3 regions of the Paenibacillus sp. P36 genome follow, and region 3 is predicted to be linked to each of the others. Evidence: riboswitches for the same ligand, from Rfam matches in the RefSeq annotation. Region 3 holds a riboswitch; each other region holds the start of a gene.

What was found. A riboswitch is a leader RNA that binds a small molecule or an ion and turns the genes downstream of it on or off. The one in region 3 is predicted to bind cyclic di-AMP.
Region 1: linked by a shared signal. The riboswitch ahead of ACKTT9_RS22060 (hypothetical protein) and the one ahead of ACKTT9_RS06315 (CAP domain-containing protein) in region 3 are both predicted to bind cyclic di-AMP.
Region 2: linked by a shared signal. The riboswitch ahead of ACKTT9_RS04000 (NlpC/P60 family protein) and the one ahead of ACKTT9_RS06315 (CAP domain-containing protein) in region 3 are both predicted to bind cyclic di-AMP.

Annotation. Positions count from the first base shown of each region.
Region 1 covers NZ_AP038372.1:4,916,452-4,921,302, forward strand. The annotation lists gene gudD (glucarate dehydratase) at 1-632, opposite strand, end outside; gene ACKTT9_RS22055 (alpha/beta fold hydrolase) at 807-1,664, shown strand; gene ACKTT9_RS22060 (hypothetical protein) at 1,721-2,104, opposite strand; cyclic di-AMP (ydaO/yuaA leader) riboswitch at 2,189-2,327, opposite strand; gene ACKTT9_RS22065 (alpha/beta hydrolase) at 2,386-3,216, opposite strand; gene ACKTT9_RS22070 (MarR family winged helix-turn-helix transcriptional regulator) at 3,271-3,732, opposite strand; gene ACKTT9_RS22075 (oligogalacturonate lyase family protein) at 3,778-4,851, opposite strand, start outside.
Region 2 covers NZ_AP038372.1:856,516-861,366, forward strand. The annotation lists tRNA gene ACKTT9_RS03975 (tRNA-Gly) at 72-146, shown strand; tRNA gene ACKTT9_RS03980 (tRNA-Arg) at 155-231, shown strand; tRNA gene ACKTT9_RS03985 (tRNA-Pro) at 255-328, shown strand; tRNA gene ACKTT9_RS03990 (tRNA-Gly) at 336-406, shown strand; gene ACKTT9_RS03995 (aldo/keto reductase) at 923-1,855, shown strand; cyclic di-AMP (ydaO/yuaA leader) riboswitch at 1,999-2,148, shown strand; gene ACKTT9_RS04000 (NlpC/P60 family protein) at 2,150-3,064, shown strand; gene ACKTT9_RS04005 (hypothetical protein) at 3,233-3,892, shown strand; gene ACKTT9_RS04010 (glycosyltransferase) at 3,978-4,851, opposite strand, start outside.
Region 3 covers NZ_AP038372.1:1,357,328-1,362,178, forward strand. The annotation lists gene ACKTT9_RS06295 (extracellular solute-binding protein) at 1-837, shown strand, start outside; gene ACKTT9_RS06300 (hypothetical protein) at 913-1,089, opposite strand; gene ACKTT9_RS06305 (DNA ligase) at 1,272-2,117, shown strand; gene ACKTT9_RS06310 (alpha/beta-type small acid-soluble spore protein) at 2,171-2,404, opposite strand; cyclic di-AMP (ydaO/yuaA leader) riboswitch at 2,584-2,719, shown strand; gene ACKTT9_RS06315 (CAP domain-containing protein) at 2,724-3,428, shown strand; gene ACKTT9_RS06320 (endospore germination permease) at 3,491-4,567, opposite strand; gene ACKTT9_RS06325 (hypothetical protein) at 4,584-4,811, opposite strand; gene ACKTT9_RS06330 (Ger(x)C family spore germination protein) at 4,808-4,851, opposite strand, start outside.

The DNA of each region.
Region 1 (4,851 bases), 3.6 Mb from region 3:
AAGCCATATCGTTGATACGCCGCTTCGGCAAGTTTCACGACGGCTTCGGGTGTAAGCGCTTCCTCATGACGCAGTCGAAACCAATCATTCGCAGCATCCTCTGCGCTCAGGTACGGAAGGTTTGTCCGATTCCGATCCCCAACATAGAACAAGTAGCCTAACATCTCTACTTTATCGCGCTGTTGCCCTTCTCCTAGCAGTGCTGCAACCGGAACATCCAGAAATTTGCCTAAGAGATCAAGTAGTGCTGCTTCCAATGCCGTAACGGCGTGTATCGTGATGCGTAAATCAAAAGTCTGCAAACCGCGTCCTCCTTGATCCCGATCAGCGAATTGCTTGCGAACTTTCGTAAGAATGTTATTGTATTGGCCGATCGATTGACCGATAACCAGTGGGCTCGCGTCTTCAAGCGTTTTGCGAATATTCTCGCCGCCCGGTACTTCACCTACGCCCGTATGACCTGCACTGTCTTTGAGAATTACGATGTTACGTGTAAAGAATGGAGCATGCGCTCCACTAAGATTGAAGAGCATGCTATCATGCCCTGCAACTGGAATTACTTTTAGTTCGGTAATGATTGGCGTGCTGGAAGCTTGATTTCGCGATGGCTCATTTAGCAGTTCTTGTTTCATGGCTGATCTCTCCCTTTCATGTGGATGAATACCAGTTTAATGAAGATGACAACTAATTAGCTTTCCTTAAGTTAAATTGTACCACGTCCTCTAGCTCCTAAGTACTTAAATAACTCATATTCACATATTTTTGTTAGGGAATAGTATGCGCTCGCCGGAGAGGAAGTTGAAATTATGGTTCATTATAAAAAAATGAAGATTGACGGTTGGGAGTTATTTTTTCGCCAAGCCGGGAGTCCATACAACCCAACCATCATCCTTCTTCATGGTTTTCCAAGCTCATCCCATATGTTTAGGGATTTAATTCCTCAACTCACAGACCACTTTCATATCATTGCTCCTGACTATCTTGGATACGGAAATAGCAGTATGCCTTCCACAGAAGAATTTGCTTACACCTTTGAGAATCTATCCATTCTGATTGAAAAGTTAATTGATAATCTCGGCATTTCTCAATATATATTGTACACCCATGAGTATGGAGGTCCTATCGGGTTCAGACTGGCCGTACGGAATCCGCACCGTATTCTAGGATTCGTCATTCAGAATGCCGTAGTTAGTGAAAACGGATTAGGGAAGCCGTTCGATCTCTTCAAAGCCCTCTGGGAGGATAGAAATCCTGCAACCGAAGCGGCCTTTGCTCAGCTTGCAACCTTCCATTTTACGAAAATGCAGTATGTTACGGGCGTGTGTCATCCCTACCGGATTAGTCCCGATGGTTATCTAATGGACCAGTTATTTTTGGATCGACCCGGCAATAGCCAAATCCAGTTGGAATTGGGCTACGACTATCGGACCAACGTCGAACAATACCCTGTTTGGCAGCAGTACTTGCGAACTTATCAACCTCCTACGCTCATAACCTGGGGCAAAAACGATTTTATTTTTACGGTGCAAGGGGCACTTGCTTTCGGTGAACTTTTAACGTGTGTGGAAACTCACTTTTTATGCGGGGGCCATTTTGTTCTGGAAGAGCAAAGCCAGCAAGTTGCGGAGCTTATCAAGCGTTTTTTTGGCCGTATCTATTCATGAGAAAAACGAAAAAGGAGCTGCCGCAAGGCAAGCTCCTTCTCTATTGTTGAAGATCGTTAAATGGTATGGCTGATGTACGCTCTGAGGCAAGGATACGGACCACTGAAAATATGCGCCATGGTTACGATAAAGGTGAGGTGTTCCTGTAAAATTTGGAGCGTGGTTCCGACGCGATGGGCTAGCGATTGTTCAACCGCTAATTCCTTTTCTGAACTCAATTGGTTAAGCAGCTCATTGTTTTGAGCAACCGTTTTGCTAATTTCCATTAACGTCTGTGTTTCGACGTCTGATGGCCGGTAAGCCAAATTCGGAAATTGAATGTCGTACGTCTCCAACCGCTGTTTCAAATGAAGTATCTCATGTTGACGCTGTACGGAATCGTTGGCTCTCTTCCATGGAAGAAGATTCTTCCATTCTTTGGTTACTTTCATAAGCAGCATGTCTAGTTCCTCCTATTTTCTCTAGAAGAGAAAAAGGAAGCGAGGGAATAGAACCTCAAATCACATAGTTCCATTGAATGTTTCTATCCATTTCTTTCTACGCTGACGAAGTTAGCTGACGGATTCGGGTTGAAAGTTAACCCTAACACTTTACATGTGTACTCACCCCAGGAAACTTGGTTCCCCCGCTTCTTTAATCTAAAGAATTAAGCGTATTTTATCAATTTACTCCAATGTATAAGGAGAAGCAATAGTAATATTTTCTTATCTATTCTATGTCCTTAGTCATGCATCCCCTGTAACCATAACATGATCCGATCTACTACCTCCAAATATCTTTGCCCAACAAGCAATCCGGTGTGAGTCGTATCCCAAAGTCCTGTATATTCAGCATGGAGATGCTCCGCTGTCGCCTTTCCCCGCCGGTCATTTTCTTCACTATTAATTGCTTTAATAACCAAGGCTGGATGAACCATCAAACTGCTGTCTATCGATATCCCCCCACCTGCCCCCAAAGAGAAATAAAAATCATTAAATGCTTGTAATGACTCCACAGTTATATACTTTCTCTGAAAATCAATGTCATCCGCTGATTCATCTATACTGGAAATCTCTTCTCGGGATGGTGCGGGCATTAAAACGCCTGTTGTCATTGCAGCTATTTCTTTGTAGGGTACAGCTTCATAAACTTCCTTGCTTATGCTTGTATCGATCACCACTAAGCCTGCAAGTTCGTTGGTTTCAGCCAGCTTCTGGCTCAAAATTCCTCCCATGCTAAATCCTATGAGAATCGGTGGAGCCTCACACTCAGCCAAAACCTCTTTGATATCCTCCAAATAATCTTCGAATGTTACATGTGTCAAATCGAGCACTCTACTTTTGTAGTGCCCTCTCAAATTCATAACATAACAATTCCATCCCTTGTTTATAAAGTGTGGGATGTATTTGCTCCACATCCAACTGCCGGTGTAGGCACCGTGTACAAATAAAAGCGGAGGTCTTTTGGAGGCTCCCTTCGGTAGCTCATCTCCCTCGAAAATTTCTATACATAGATCATTTTCTCCAATATATTTCACACGATGATCTGGCAAATCTTTTGTATAATCTTTCATGATAAGTTTCACCTCGTTATATAGTTTGACGTCAAACTATTAGTTTAAAAAAATTTAAAAATTGTTATAAATTTTCGTTAGAATTCTCAGTAATTCTTCCTTCTCTTTATCCGAAATGTCCATGTAAAATACATCTAACATTTTTTCTGAGATGGTTTCAAATATAGGTCTCAGTTCCTCCCCTTTTGGCGTTAAGGCAACATAGACGACCCTTGAATCTACGGTGTCCCTTTCCTTAGTCACGTATCCGAGCCGGACCAATTTGTCGACAAGTGCAGTCACAGTAGACTTATCTTTATCAATTTTCTTGGCAATCTCCGCCATAGTCAATCTAGGCAGCTTAAATAGAGCAAAGATAATATCCCCGTGTGAAATGGCAATATCATCGACCCCATATTTCGTCATCTCGGCTATGATAAACCGATTGGTCTTTTCTCTAATTCTGGAAATAATTGATACAGCGTCTGTTGGTTTCATATTCTCATTATAGTTTGACGTCAAACTAATGTCAATCATCTATTCGAGGCAGCCGATCAAACTAGCCGGCTGCCTCGAACCTTGTCACAAATCCACTTTATATATACAAGGAACGCCCTCCATATCAGAGGTAAAGATGATAAATGTGCCATCTGGAGAAAAAGCCGGATGCGGATGAGCATCCTGTGTGTTGCCGTATGACTTCCAGCTGGTTCCATGGGAGCATAACCGCTCTTCTTCCCTCTGTTCTACATCCACTAAATAGATAAAGTGCTGCTCGGGCAGCTGCCCGTCCCCGACGATCATCGTATGATTGGCATTCGAAATAAAGTGGCAATACTTGGAGCAATTCATCCAGATCTCTTCCTCTAATGTCTCCGAGTCCATGAAACGGATACTTTCGTGATAGAGATCATCTTTATGCCGGTACACATAAGCGAATCTAGAGCCATCAGCAAGCCAATATTCATGCGTGATGAGCTCATCATGCGTCTGTTCCTTCGCACAGCGCAGCCGCGTCCCGTCCTTTTGGACTAGCCAGAGTCTGGCATCAATCAGATGCCCAGGACCTTCATGACAAAATAAAATGGTCGATGGGTCATTGGGACGAATTTGCGGATGTCCAAGCCAACAGTCCAGCTCCTCATGTGCGATATGGCTGGTTCGCTGTTCGATATCCAGGTAGATGATTCGGCAGTGCGGTTTCGCTGCCCATTGCGGCTCGAAATTGGACCAATCCCCTTTGCCTGGTACGACATCCCTTTCATTGATTTCGACCAGTACGAGATACTTGTCATCTGAGCTGAGACCGGGATTGGCATTGGATTTCCAACCTGCAGGTGTCGTATAGAGAACGTCTTCCATCAGCGTCGTCATATCCAATCGCATAATTCGCTGATCTCTGCAATAAATCAAGTAGTTGTCGTCACTCGTCAGACTGCAGCTGAAATCGTGAATATCGGGTCCTTCCGTTAATTGCAGGGCCGTTCCATCGTTCAGATCCATCCGGTAAAGCTGACGGGATCCCTCTCGCTCGCTAGCGTAAATGAGATAGCGATTGTCGTTTGTGATCATTTTATAATAAAAATAAGGATGATGATTCACCTGCTCCGGGGCTGTCAAACGCGTCATAGATCGACCCGTATAGGCATCGGCAAA
Region 2 (4,851 bases), 500 kb from region 3:
TTCTGAAATCCTGATATATTATTCCTTGTCGCCTCTGAGAAAGAAATGAAGTGACAAGCAACACATACCGTGCGGAAGTGGCTCAGCGGTAGAGCATCGCCTTGCCAAGGCGAGGGTCGCGGGTTCGATCCCCGTCTTCCGCTCCATATTTTAAGCGCCCTTAGCTCAGCTGGATAGAGTATTTGACTACGAATCAAAAGGTCGGGAGTTCGAATCTCTCAGGGCGCGCCATTTTAATTAAGTTATAAGCGTTTCGGGATGTAGCTCAGCTTGGTAGAGCACCTGCTTTGGGAGCAGGGGGTCGCATGTTCAAATCGTGTCATCCCGATATTTACGCGGGTGTAGTTCAATGGTAGAACTTCAGCCTTCCAAGCTGGTAGCGTGGGTTCGATTCCCATCACCCGCTTCACAAGAAAAGAAAGAGCCACCTTCGGGTGGCTTTTTCTTTTGCACGGGTAAGGGAAGAGAACCCACAAAGGGTTCGACCGTCCGTGAAGGCAGCTTGAGTAAGCCCGAGTAGGACGCGCGTCCAAATCTACCGATGATTGCTTCCGAAGGAAGCATGTTCAATGAGGGCGGAAAGCGAAGGGAACTGGAGGTCGCTATTTCGAGTAAATCAGCCGAATTCCCCGGTTAGGGGAACTACAAGCCTTTATTTGCTGCCTAAAAGCGGCGTATCACCTGAAAACGGCAAAATAGAGGACCGTAGTTCCCTAGGAGGGGCGAATGCACCGTTTTCGAGCTAAATAGATGCCAGTAGTTCCGTTAACGTACAGAAAAGACATGGTACAGCTATGGAGACCATCCTCACCCGATACCCGAGCCCGCATATTTCTTGGCAAAAGTAAATGAAAGCGGTATACTTGTTTTGTTAACGTGTGCATTATCGTGGGACGATATCAATGAAATGAGGTCGGCGACTATGAAGGCGAAAAAGCTAGGACATGCAGGTTTTGACATCTCAAACATAACTTTTGGCTGTTGGGAGCTTGGAGGAGGTCCTTGGGAGTTCACGAACGACCAAAATAATATCGAGCTCATCCGTAAAGCGTTCGAGCTGGGCATCACAACGTTTGATACAGCTGAAGGCTACGGCAATGGACACTCGGAAGAGATCGTCGGCGCTGCTTTGGCGGATATACGTAAGCAATGCATCATTACGACGAAGGTGAGCCGAAGCAATCTAGCTCCTCAAGATGTAAGAAGATCGGCAGAAAACAGTTTGAACCGTTTGAAGACTGATTACATAGATGTTTATTACATTCACTGGCCAAGTTTTGAGATACCTGTGCAGGATACGCTTGGTGAATTTGTGAAGCTGAAAGAAGAAGGCTTGATTCGGGCTATCGGCGTTTCGAATTTTTCTTTGGAGCAGCTGAAAGAAGCCGTAAATTACGCGCAAATCGATGTGATTCAGCCGGAATACAGTTTGCTGCACAGAGCTATCGAGCCAGAGATTTTGCCATTCTGCCAGGAACACAACATTGGTGTGATGAGCTACAGCTCAATCGCCAAGGGGATTCTGACAGGCGCTTTCCACCTTCATGGAAAGGCATTGAAAGAGGGAGACTTCCGCAAGGAGAGAAGGCTGTTCCTACCGGAGCATCTGGAGGCGGAGAAGGAGCTTTTAGCTGTCATGAAAGAAATGGCGGATGCCAAGGACACTAACGTGACACAGATCGCAATTGCTTGGCTGCTGCACCAGGAAGCACTTACTTCGGCTATTATAGGGACACAGGATGAGCATCATCTTGAAAATAATATCAAAGCGGCCTCATTATCATTAACCGCCTCAGAGTTAGCAACTTTGAACACAGTCAGCGATCGTGCGCTATCCGTAATTGGCTACACCTAATCGCAGGAAAAACCACCCTCTAGGGTGGTTTTTTTTGCCCATTATCCCTAGTATTCCGTACGCAATATGCGACAAAATACATTGGTAAAACTTACCGTTTTGCAAAGGTTGTACCTACCAATTAAACTATGCTAGTCTAACATAGACAAAAAATGCCGAATCTTGGAGCATCGCAAGCTCTGGTACGGGGGACTTCTTTATTTGGGGTGAATGAGCGCTGCTAGCTGAGCGTACTAGGGAAAACCTCTTCCCGAACCCGTCAACTAACCTCGGAGGCGTCAAGGAGGCAAGGTTTTGAAATCTTTTTCTTCACGTCTTATTTGTTCATGCGCACTATTATGCGCCGCAGTACCGATGTTTACAGCACACTCCGCTCAGGCTGCATCCGCGCCTACGGACCGCCCTGTCAAGGTGCAAGTCAATGATGAGCTGCTGAAGTTTCCGGAAGTTCAGCCTTATATTGATGACAAGGGCATCATGCAAGTTCCACTCCGAGTGTTATCTGAGAAGCTGGGCTATCAGGTGAGCTGGGAGAAGCAAGAGGATCAAATCGAGGTCACACTGGTTAACAAGCAGCAATCCATCTTACTCATTACAGAGCAGCAACAAGCGCTTGTGAACAGTAAGAAGATCAGTTTGGAAAGCAGTCCAACCGTGTTCCAAGGGAATACATATGTCCCACTGCGTTTCATCACGGAAACCTTCGGTTCGCCAATTGAATGGAACGAAGCCAATCAGATCGCGATTGTGGATGTGGATGGAAAATCGCACAAGCCAGCCTGGATCGCGCCACCACCACCACCACCAGCTCCAGCACCTGCACCTAAGGTGGCAGCCGCTGCCGTTGTTCCGTCTGTGAGTGAGCAAATTATTCAGGCGGCGAACTCCTATATGGGCGTGCGTTATGTATGGGGTGGAACGACGCCGAGTGGTTTTGATTGCTCCGGTTTTGTGCGATTCCTGTATCAAGCGAAAGGGATCGATTTGCCCCGTACGTCAGCGGAGATGCACAGTGAAGCAGGTACGAAAGTTTCAGATTTGAAAGCCGGAGACTTGGTATTTTTTGCTTCGAAAACAGTGAATCACGTAGGCATTTATCTCGGCAATGATCAATTCATTTCAGCGACAACATCCAGAGGCGTGGCTGTGGATAGCCTTTCGAGCGCTTATTGGAGCGCAAGGTATGTCGGAGCGAGAAGAGTTCTGTAAGGATAGGACTATCGAACACTTGTTTCTATGATCTTTCGAATGAAAGGCATAGAAGGCAGGTGTTTTTTTTCGTTCGCAGAATCATGCGATTTTTATCGAAATTTTATGGTTTTTAGCCTATAATGAAGAAATGTTTGGAAGAAAGAAAGAGCAGGTGAACACGAGCGCATGCAATTAAGTGTCTGGAAGAGTTGGTTTCATAAAAAGAGACATTCGAGTGTAGCAGATAGCATGTATACCGTGGATAAGGGACCTGCAATGCCAGATGAGATCAGGGAAGTTATTCAGCAGTTTTTCCGTACATACAATCATTTCAAAGGGGCTAGAAGCCTGCAAACGGATACGTTTATCAAAGAAGTATTTTACGCAACGAAGCAGGATCCGAAAGATCAGCGAACAGTTGAAGAAATGGAAGCCTATATTCAGCATAAGAATGTTCTGAGATTGCGCTTGAAATCTTATGTAATCGATGAGTATCTGAGTCTTGGTGAAAAAATCTGTATGGTTGGTGTTACGAGGGAGTTTAGCAACAATCACAAGAATCGCGTCTTGTATTTTCTCATTAAGGAAAATGATTCCTGGAAGTTCCACCATATTGCAAGATCGCATCATGGCACCATTTTAGATAAATTTCAAATTAAAGAACAAACGGGTTTCGTCGTAGGGAACGATAAAGCCGCGCTCCTGTTCCTTACACACTCCAATTCGTTAGATGCCTCCACATTTATTACGGGAGATTATGTGCATGCAGAGGGGTATTTGGAAGTGGAACAAGAGCCGAGCAGCCATTTGTACTATAGAGTTGTACGGATGAATCGTGTTCACTAGAACGATAAGAGGATGCCACAAACCGTGAGGGTAAGCTTTGCTCTGTCGAGTAACGCTTATTTGGCGTTTGTCCAATTGTTCAAAGCTAACTTCTACTCTTTTTAAGTTCACGAAGCGAATAAAAAGTACCTCTCCAGTAAATGCCGCCTTGTTTCCAAGTAAGCCAAACGGAGCGAATCATAGTATAGACAAGCAGTGAAGCGCTGACGGGAAGCAGATAGGCGGAATCACCTCTGAGGCTCATTAATCGGGACACTAGCTTGCGATAGAGCCAGATTTGCAGGATAACAGCAACCGCATAGACGGCTCCGCGCCAATCCCAGAGGAAGAGGAGGCCAAGCCACGGGCATATAAAAAAGCCGATCTGTCCCAAACAAGCGAGCAATGCGACCATGTAGCTGTAACGAAAGCCGGAAAAAAGGTTTTTTTCCAGTCCAATTACCGCATCTTTGAGCGAACGGTACCATTCCACTTGAAGCAGGTGTTTGGCAGACAGCACTCTTTGGCGGTAACCTGCTCTTTTGAGGAAGATGCCTAACTGTAGATCATCGTCAGGTCGTAAAGCGATCGCTTTATGCATACCAATCGCTTCATAGGCGCTCCGGCTTACCATATTAAAGGCTCCGATCCCGATGCCTGTTCCTTTCGCGTTGTCGATATTTGCACGCCAAGGTCGAACGAACAAAGAAAATGAGAACAGAAAGAAATGAACGAATCCCTTGAGTAAAGCGCCTCGCGCAAACATATTGGGGGTCAGGGTGAGATGGTGCACATCCTGTTCCTTCATATAGGTGACCGCGTCGGTGATCGTACCGGGAGCAAACAGAATATCCGCATCTGTAAAAAGCAAATACTGCCCTCTGGCCTGAAGATACCCTTGGTATAGCGCATGGTTTTTGCCAAGCCAACCATCTGGAAGATGTGTGATGTGAATGATTTGCAGTTTGGTACGGATGTCC
Region 3 (4,851 bases):
ATTATGGGAGCTCCGAATTCCTGGGAAGTGAAGGATGGCAAATTAAGCCCTGATTTTCTAGCGCCAGAGTATTTCGAAGCGATGAAATTTTATAAAAAGCTTTACGACGAGAAGCTCATTAAGCAGGACTTCCCTGTTCTGAACAATCAACAGAAGAAAGACGATATCAACCAGGGCAAAGCTGGAGCGGTAATCTCGAATATGATTGACGGAGCGGGTTATCAGGCATCGCTATCCAAAACGTTCCCTGGCTCGGATGTGGACGTCGTCTCCCGGATCACAGGGCCCAAAGGCGAGAGATTGCCGGGCGGCGTAGGCTATAACAGTGTGTTCATGTTCCCGAAATCAAGTGTGAAAACCGAGGCGGAATTGAAACAAATTCTTGGCTTCTTTGATAAAATTTCCGATCAGAAGATGCTGGATTTGCTGGGCTGGGGCATCGAGGGCAAACACTATAAGATCGAAGACGGCAAACCGGTATTTATTGATCAAAAGCTGCAGGACACCGAAGTGGGCTCCAGTTATTTGCAACTTCAAATCGCCAAGTATACGGCAAAAACGACGGGGAAAGAAACACCGCTCATGGAGAAATACGGCAAAATGATTAAAGAGAACGAGGCTATCGCGGTCAATAACCCGACGAATCCGCTCGTTTCCGAGACACAAACGACCAAAGGCAGCGAGCTGAAGCCGATCATTGACGACGCCCGTACGAAGTATATCCTGGGCAAAATCGATGAGGCAGGCTGGAAGCAAGCGATCGAACAGTGGAGAAAAGCAGGCGGCGATAAAGTCATTGAAGAGTTCAGCGCGCAATACGCGAAGAGCGGCAAGTAAGGCTGTATTATAGCAGAGGCGTCCATGAAGGTAGAAAAACTCTACTTTCACGGACGCCTCGTAGCGTATGGTACTTCAATTCCATCCTTTAGCAACCATCGGTTTCTTCTTCGTTTTCTTGAACAATCTATAAAATAAGCCGAGTTCCTTTTTCCGTTTGAGAGTGGCTTTGATACCTTCAAGCAGCAGCATTGATCTAAGTTCGTCGCGACGGTTTAACGTATGCAGTCTTTTGATAAATAGCTTGTCCATGCGAACATCCCTCCCATTCATCTACCTCCATTATAAACGGAATCTGCGAATTTGATTGTCGCTTTGTAGAGAGGGTTTGCACTTGTTTTGTCGAAAATGGAGCGGGTAGGCCTCGATTTCCTTCAAGTCCCTATAGGCAGATGAATCACTGTGCAGTATTATCTAACGTAGGGTGATATTATATGTTCATTTCTCCTATGCTTTTGCAAGACGCCAAAGATAATAGACCTTATAACAGTAAACATCATGTTGCAGAACTGAAGTTAGACGGTTTCAGGTGCATTCTTTCTAATTTGGACAAACTCTATGTATATACGAAAGACAATCAATTGGTAACGCATAAATTTCCTGAGTTGTTCCAGTGTCCGTTTCCCGAGGGAACGATCCTTGACGGTGAATTGGTGATTTTGGATGATCAAGGTAAACCGGACTTTGAAGCGATGTTAGCCAGATTTTTAAACCCGACAGACTTATCGCCTGTTGTATTTTTTGCATTTGATATTTTAAAATACAAGGGAATTGATGTCACTGAATTACCTTTGCTTAAACGCAAGGAGCTGTTGGAGCAAGCTTTCATCGAGACTGACAGGTACAAAAGGGTGAAGGTTTACGAGGGTAAAGCGGTGGATTATTTTGAGAAAATCCGGCAGGATGGGCTTGAAGGCATCATTTTGAAGTCGAAAAAAGAAAATTTCAAGTACGAGAGCAACAAACGCTCCAGGCAATGGCAAAAAGTGATTAACTGGACTTATGCAGATGTTTATATTTCTGGTTACAGGAAAAATAATTTTGCTTTGCTGGCGTCCATTGATTCAGCGAATGGATTGAAGATTCCGGTTGGGGTGATTGAGACCGGGGTAACGCCTCAACATCAGAAGGCGCTCGATGGTGTGAAGCACCGCTTAGTCTACAAAGAGGACAATCATTTTGCTTATATGGAACCGCGGCTCATGGCCAAAATCAAGACAAAAAACTGGACGAGAAACGGAAGGCTTCGTTCGCCGGTTTTCATGGAATTTGTGATGTAAAAAAAGACTGGATCACCAAGGAGGAAGTGGTGGTGCAGTCTTTTTTTTGTACATTACATGCGTCTAAAATTACCTGTGCTGCTGCCGCTTAGCTGTTGCTCAGCAATTTGAATCAATCTTCTCGTAATGTGTCCGCCGATTGCGCCGGTATCACGAGTAGCCATGTAGCCATAATACCCGTCCTGAGGAATCTGAATACCTAATTCCTGAGCGACCTCGTATTTCATTTGCTCAAGAGCTGATTTTGCTTGTTGCACAAGTAATGTATTGCTTCTACTGCTAGCCATCTGGATTCACTCCTTTATTTGGTGTATGAGTATTTTGTGGAAGTTATGGTTTTTTATTCATGGAGTTGGAAATTTTTTTTGCAGCATGATGATTGCGCTTTCATAAAGCGTTGGAAAATTTTGCGGCATGTTTTCGGAAAAACCCCGTGTTACAATCGGAAAGATCGATTATGGTCAAAAAACTTAGAAGGCCGAAGCTTCTTAGAAAGCACGGGGGACCCAATCTTTGGGGTGAAGCCGCTATTGATGCGGCCGGGTGATTACTCTTTGACCCGAATCCGACAGCTAACCTCGCAGGCCGCAAAAAGGAGAGATTTCTATGTTGAAACGTTATAAACAGCTAGTCGTAACCGGTGCTATTGGACTGAGCGTCCTTATGAGTTCCAGCGCAGCCATGGCGGCATCCGCCACGTATACGGTGTCAGACAACGATACCATGTGGTTGATCTCCCAGAAGTATGGCGTAAGTCTCACTTCGCTGATTCAGGCTAACCCTCAGGTTGCCAACCCGGACGTGATCTGGTCTGGGATGACGTTGAACCTTCCTGGCAGCACAGGGACTAGCGGCGGCTCTCAAACACAAGCCCCGTCAGCGCCTGCTCCATCTACACCAGCTGTCCCAACAACACCATCAACGCCAGCTACATCTGCGCAATCCGCTTTTGCCAGCCAAGTCGTTACATTAGTTAACCAGGAACGGGTAAAAGCTGGGCTACAAGCGCTAACCAGCGATAGCGCCCTTACAGCTATGGCGTTGGATAAAGCCAAAGATATGTACAACAACGACTATTTTGATCATACGTCGCCGACTTATGGGTCACCTTTTGATATGATGAGCACTTATGGTATTCCTTATTCCTATGCAGGTGAGAACATTGCCAAAGGACAACCTACACCAGAGACCGTCATGGAGGCTTGGATGAACAGTACGGGACACCGTGAAAATATTTTGAACCCTAATTACACGAAAATCGGCGTGGCCTATTATAACGGAGAATGGGTGCAGGAATTCATCAGCAACTAATGCTCTATAGCGAAAACAAAAAACAGCCCTTGTGATTTCCCAGTCGGGATTTCGCAAGGGTTTTATTTATATTTCAACTTGGCAACTCCCCACATCAAGAGCGGCAGAATGATCCCATGGATGGGTAATAAATAAGGAATCGCGATTTTTTGTGGAAATACCACGGAACTATCGATAAAGTCCCGAGGAATCAAGGTAAGCAGCGCGATAACCGGTGCTACGACCCAAATCATGCGTCGCCATTTTTTAAGACCGAAACTTTGAGCTGTTCCATATGTGCAAACGAAAAAGTAGAGAGATACTTTAGTGAATACACTAATAATCCAGATAGCGATAACAAAGGAATCGAGGTTTTGAAAAAAGTCGAAATAGGAAATATAACGAATCAAATTAAAATAAGGATAGGTTTGGCCCGAAGAGGCGATGTGTCCAAATACCGAAAGGATTAAGAAAGTCGAAATGCTTGTTAACAGACCTGCCGCAGCCACCCCGAGTATGGCTGGTTTCACCCCATCTTGAGGCTTTGCAAGAAAGCCCATGATGACGAGCAGAAGGATGCAATCCCCAAGAAATGTTGAGGTCGGCAGAGATCCTTTTAAGATTGTCATCGCACCGGTATCCACATAGAAGGGAAGGATATTGTTAATATGGACATTTTTAAGGCTCAGCAAGAGAGGAATAGCAATCCCAAGTAGGGTTAAAGGTCCTAAGATTTCGCAGCATCGCGCGATAACCTCTATGCCTGAGAAAGTTACATAGATTGCAACGAGGAGCATGCCTAGCATCGGGACAAGGATTGGAGTTTTGGGCAAAATAGTCGCAACGATGAACTCTGCGTACTGCCTTATAATGATAGCAAGCACGCTGTACCAGTAGATGAAATACACCACTGTAACCGTATAGCCGATGTATCGACCAAATAATCTCTTGGAAAATTCTACGATGGTTTGCCCTGGATGATATAGACTCAACCGTGAGCAAACATAAGCGACCCCTACACCTATTCCGGTTGCGCAAACGGTTGAAAGCCAGGCATCTTGCTTCGCCGTTTGAATAGATGGATTTATTGTCAGTAAAATGGTCATTCCCAGCTGCATGGTCAATATCATCCAGAATAATTGTTTCCCGCCAATCTGCATGTCCGTAAGTGCTCCTTTAATGATCTAAGAGTTTACCAAGAGGGTAGAAAATGTAATTTACCAACTGCGTCGGACCTGGCATTCCCGGATTCATAACTAAAGCGATCGCTAGAATCCAGCATAAGGCTAAAATAGAGAGATAAGCCGCTTTTTCTTTGGTCGGCCTGTTTTTCAAGCGAAACCATTGAAAGAGAGTGATGATCAAGCACGCGGCCATGCATAGGGGAATGTCTTTGGATGTCATTGGCGATACTCCTCTTCCTTATCTTTTTCCTCCTGGGATC